DNA from 2 places in the Shewanella sp. 553 genome. Region 1 is predicted to be linked to the other one. Evidence: riboswitches for the same ligand, from Rfam matches in the RefSeq annotation. Region 1 holds a riboswitch; the other holds the start of a gene.

Evidence for each region. Region 1 has a riboswitch for lysine ahead of lysC (lysine-sensitive aspartokinase 3). Riboswitches for the same ligand answer to the same signal wherever they lie in the genome.
Region 2: it holds a riboswitch for lysine, as region 1 does, so the genes downstream of both, AC5YBZ_RS06535 (Na+/H+ antiporter NhaC family protein) here and lysC (lysine-sensitive aspartokinase 3) in region 1, are expected to answer to the same signal.

Annotation. Positions count from the first base shown of each region.
Region 1 covers NZ_CM181701.1:3,288,703-3,291,169, reverse strand. Annotated here, with positions in the region: gene arcA (two-component system response regulator ArcA) at 1-76, opposite strand, end outside; gene AC5YBZ_RS14585 (DUF3293 domain-containing protein) at 651-1,082, shown strand; lysine riboswitch at 1,204-1,380, shown strand; gene lysC (lysine-sensitive aspartokinase 3) at 1,512-2,467, shown strand, end outside.
Region 2 covers NZ_CM181701.1:1,430,203-1,432,669, reverse strand. Annotated here, with positions in the region: partial or broken gene AC5YBZ_RS06535 (Na+/H+ antiporter NhaC family protein) at 1-1,382, opposite strand, end outside; lysine riboswitch at 1,461-1,677, opposite strand; gene AC5YBZ_RS06530 (electron transfer flavoprotein subunit alpha/FixB family protein) at 1,827-2,467, opposite strand, start outside.

The sequences.
Region 1 (2,467 bases):
CAGCCTCGAAAATACTTCTTAGCGTGTTCCGGGTAACGGCTTCATCTTCTACGATCAGAATGTGCGGATTTTGCATATTTATCTACCTAATATTTGTTTACATCTGTGCTAACCATAGGCGCGCTGTGCGGGTTGCGCCCTGACTTGTCGTGTTGAAAATTACCGAGTCACGTAGGTGCTTTCACTAAAACGACTGAAACCGCAACGCACTTCATGATTAGTAAAGTATGCGTATCTCTTTATTGAAAAAGATGCGCTAATTGTATCCACTACGATTAACAATAGTAGGAAATAGTTCCTTTAACTATTGAAATTTTCAAGTTTCAATATTAAAAGCGACAAAATCGCTCATATCTATAGGAAATTGACAACTTTTCATTACAGTGATTTAGACATGGCGTAACAAAAGTTGTTCATGCTTGACGAGTGGAAGTGAATCAACCGACGTATTGTACTCGTTTTAGTCATTTGTTAACAAATGAAATGTTAACAAATTTACGCTTAGATTTGATGTTAATCAATTTTTTATGGCTAATCTTTTGATTTTATGGTCATTAATTATAATTTAACAGAGATATAATCTGTTTGTTCTAGGCAGATAAGATGATTTAGCTATAATTATCGTACGCTAATTTAGGAATGTTCGGCGAATGAGTAGTATAGATGACCATTTTTGGCACAGTTATCAGCATACCCAATTTCTATTGACCCAAGGGTTTTCTCCGGCTTTATCCTTTGCCATTCTTACGGCGTACAACCCCAGGGGCGAACTGTTGTCAGCGCCTCAAAATCGTCTGTTAGATAGTCAATTACAGCGACATATCATCGAACTTAAGCGTCCTTATCGCGCCATCATCGGGGCCTCTTATGATCGCCGTCATATGGAAAAAAGCTGGGCTGTCCCGATAGAAAAGCCATTAGCGGTGGCATTGGGCACACAGTTTAACCAAAATGCGATCTATTTTGTCGAGGGCGACCAGTTACAATTGGTGCCTTGCCTGCTTAGTTATCCCGAGCTGACCATAGGCGCTTTTTCGGCGCGGGTGCGCCTAGTCAATGAGTTACCCGATATTCAATCTTAATCTTGTTTTACTAAGGTGGCAGTGACCTTGAAATAATATTTACTCATATTGAATAAATATCGTTGACTTATTAGGCGGGTATTTGCTAATTTTCAACCATCTTACTGCGTCAATACGCTTGAGATACAGAAGAGGAGCGTTAACTAGGTAGTAAGCATGAAGAGGCCAAACTCTGACGATTGCTTATGATGGAGATTAACGCCGAGATAGACAAGTGTTTGGTTTCGTTTGTTTATCGGTCGATATGGCTGAATCCTGTCGATTGTCACCTGTTTTTTGGTGGAGAGCTTCTGGTGGTGATCGCTATTTCCCGTCTTGGGGTGCGTAATCTTTGCACCAGGCTCTTCGAACGAAGTCAGTTCGGAGGTTTATCATGTTATCTATTCTTGTCGTGTCTTGTAACCGCTTCAATCTCGTTGAGGTGGGCTAATGTCGATTGTTGTCGCTAAATTCGGTGGTACATCCGTTGCTGATTATCCAGCAATGAGTCGTTGTGCCGACATCATTATTGCCAATCCTAATACACGTATTGTGGTCGTGAGTGCCTCAAGCGGCGTCACCAACCTATTGGTGGCGTTGACTCAAGCGCAACTCGATGATGAGCAGCGTCAACAACTGCTCAAGCAGATTGCCTCAATCCAATATCAAATCCTTGACCGACTCGGTCGTCCAGCTGAGGTTGCCGCTCACCTCGATAGCGTGCTCAGTCGTATTGATATGTTAAGTGAGTCACTGAGCCGTGAACGTTGCAAAGCGACCATGGACGAGTTGTTAGCGCAAGGAGAGCAATGTTCTGCGGCGCTATTTGCTGCTGTGCTGCGTGAAAAAGGTGAGGTGGCGTCAGCCTTTGATGTGCGCCAAGTGATGCGCACCGACAGTCATTTTGGCCGTGCCGAGCCTCAAGTTGAGCAGGTTGAAGCCTTATGTGCGGCGCATTTAGCCCCGCTGCTGGCCGAGCAGCGTATTGTGACTCAAGGTTTTATTGGTGCCGATGCGCAGGGTGCCACCACGACCTTAGGGCGCGGCGGTAGCGATTACTCGGCGGCGTTATTGGCCGAGGCGCTTAGGGCATCAGCGGTCGAAATTTGGACCGATGTGGCCGGGATTTACACTACCGATCCGCGCTTGGCCCCCAATGCACAGCCCATCGCTGAAATTAGTTTTAATGAAGCTGCTGAAATGGCGACGTTTGGCGCTAAGGTGCTACATCCTGCGACCATTTTACCTGCGGTAAGGCAAAAAATTCAGGTGTTTGTGGGTTCGAGCAAAGCGCCTGAACGTGGCGGTACTTGGATCCGTCATCAAGTGAGTGATGAGCCTATTTACCGCGCCGTGGCCGTGCGCCGCGATCAAACCTTACTGAATCTACACAGTTTGCAGATGCT
Region 2 (2,467 bases), 1.9 Mb from region 1:
TAGCGCCTGTTGACGACAAAATAGTGGTATCGGAGATCGGTGAGCAATGATCGCCAAATACCGCACCCGCTAATACTGCAGCCAGCATGGGAAGCATCATATTGGTGTGCGTGCCCATGGCCATATCGGCGGCAATCGGCAACATGATGCCGAACGTGCCCCAGCTAGTCCCCGTTGAAAACGCGGTCAATCCGGCCAGAATAAATAATACCGCAGGCAGTAACGCAAAGGGGATATTACCTGTGGCTAGGCTGGCCATATATTTACCCGTTTCCATCTGACCAATCACACCGGCAATGGTCCAAGCAAACAGTAAGATATAGATAGCAGGTAACATAGAACGTGCACCTGCTATCATCCCTTTAAGGATTAATGATTTATCTAAACCTTGACTGAGAACTAACAGCAATGTGGCCACTAGGCCAATGATCGCCCCAAAAAACAGTGATGAAGCCACATCGGTTTTTTCAAAGGCGCCAATTAAGGTAAATGGCAAGTTATCCGCGGCTAACGCGTCTGCTCCGCTGCTGACCATATAATAGATAGTGGCGCCAACGAGTACTGTGATGGGTAAAAATAGCCCTGATATTTTACCCGAATCGGCCTCAGGCAGATCGCTATTGGCTCCAGGTGGTAATCCTTTAGACTCATCATAAAGATGACCTTTTTGGGCGTTAAGCTCATGCTGACGCATCGGGCCAACATCGAGCCCCATAAAGGCGACACACAATAGGAGTAACAGCGCAAAGATAGCGTAGAAGTTCATCGGGATCATCTGAATGAACACGCTTAGATGCCCTGTATCAGCAAAACCATGTGCCGTTAAAATGCCGCCAATCAGCGCAATAATATATGCCCCCCAACTCGACACGGGTGAGATAACACAGATAGGCGCTGCGGTCGAATCCAGCAGGTAGGCCAATTTACTGCGTGAAATGTAATAGCGATCGGTTAACGGACTCTGCCACGCTGCCGACAACTAAGCTATTAAAATAATCGTCAATAAATACCACGCAACCTAAAAACATGGTCAATAGCTTAGCATCACGTTTATTGCGAATATGCTGACGTGCCCAATTGGCAAACGCCTTAGCAGCGCCGCTGACAGTGATCAATGCGGTGATCATCCCCAACAAGATAAGGAACCCAAGCAGATAGACATTCCAACTATTGAGGGCGCCATCGGCCCAAAATAACCCCGTCACCTGCTTAGCGAGATATTGTCCCGTGTCACCGAAGGAATAATCGGTGATAAGCACAGCCCCAAGTAGGATCCCCACCCCAAGCGAAAGTAATACTCGACGAGTAAAAATCGCCAGCAAAATAGCCACCACAGGGGGCAGCAAGGAAAGCGCCGAATCGGCGTAACTCAAAGTCGTCATTGTTTTATATTGTCTTCGTTAAATTACGAATGGAGGGCAACTGAACTGGTGGGATATAGCAAAAGATATTACACCTGTCCTATCAGTAGCGCTCCATAGTGATACCAGTTGTCGGTATACCTTCTTTTTATCATTCCGGATAAAAAGCACTATGGCAGTGCTGCCTCTATTCGATGACAGCCCCAGCAGTGAGCTTTGATGAACTCGACCACTTCGGCATTAAATCCTTTCCTATTCGCTGTACGGCATCACCCTAACGAATACTACTAATATTTAATGCACCTCTACGTCTCAGGACGCCTGACCAATTTCACTATCGGCAGGCGTGACGCACATAGAAACACAAGCGGCTTTAAGGATGCTACCTCAAAGCCGGCCAACGTGATCCATATCACACTAAGTTTTAAATGAACACCAAGATATTCACCAAGTGTTTACAACTTACTAAAGAAGCTCTACTAACTTAGGTACTGCATCAAACAGATCCGCTTCTAAACCATAATCGGCCACTTGGAAAATAGGCGCCTCTGGATCCTTGTTGATGGCCACAATCACCTTAGAGTCTTTCATCCCTGCCAAGTGTTGAATCGCGCCCGAAATACCAACAGCAATGTACAGATCTGGGGCAACAATCTTACCGGTTTGCCCAACTTGCAGATCGTTAGGCACATAGCCCGCATCTACTGCTGCACGAGATGCCCCTAAAGCCCCCCCCAGTTTATCGGCAAGTTGCTCTAACATTGCAAAATTCTCAGCACTGCCCATTGCACGACCGCCCGACACCACAACCGATGCCGCGCCTAAATCTGGGCGCTCTGATTCGGTCAATGTTTGTGAAACAAATTCAACATTACTGGTAAAAACACCACCAAGGGTCTGCTCGGCTGCCGCGCCATCATTACTCACAGCGTCAAATGCACTCACGCGCACCGTCATCACTTTGATGGCATCTACACTCTGCACGGTAGCCATGGCACTGCCTGCATAGATTGGCCGAACAAAGGTATCTTCACTGACAACTTCAACCACTTCAGACAGTTGCGACACATCAAGTAAGGCTGCTACGCGCGGTAAAACATCTTTAC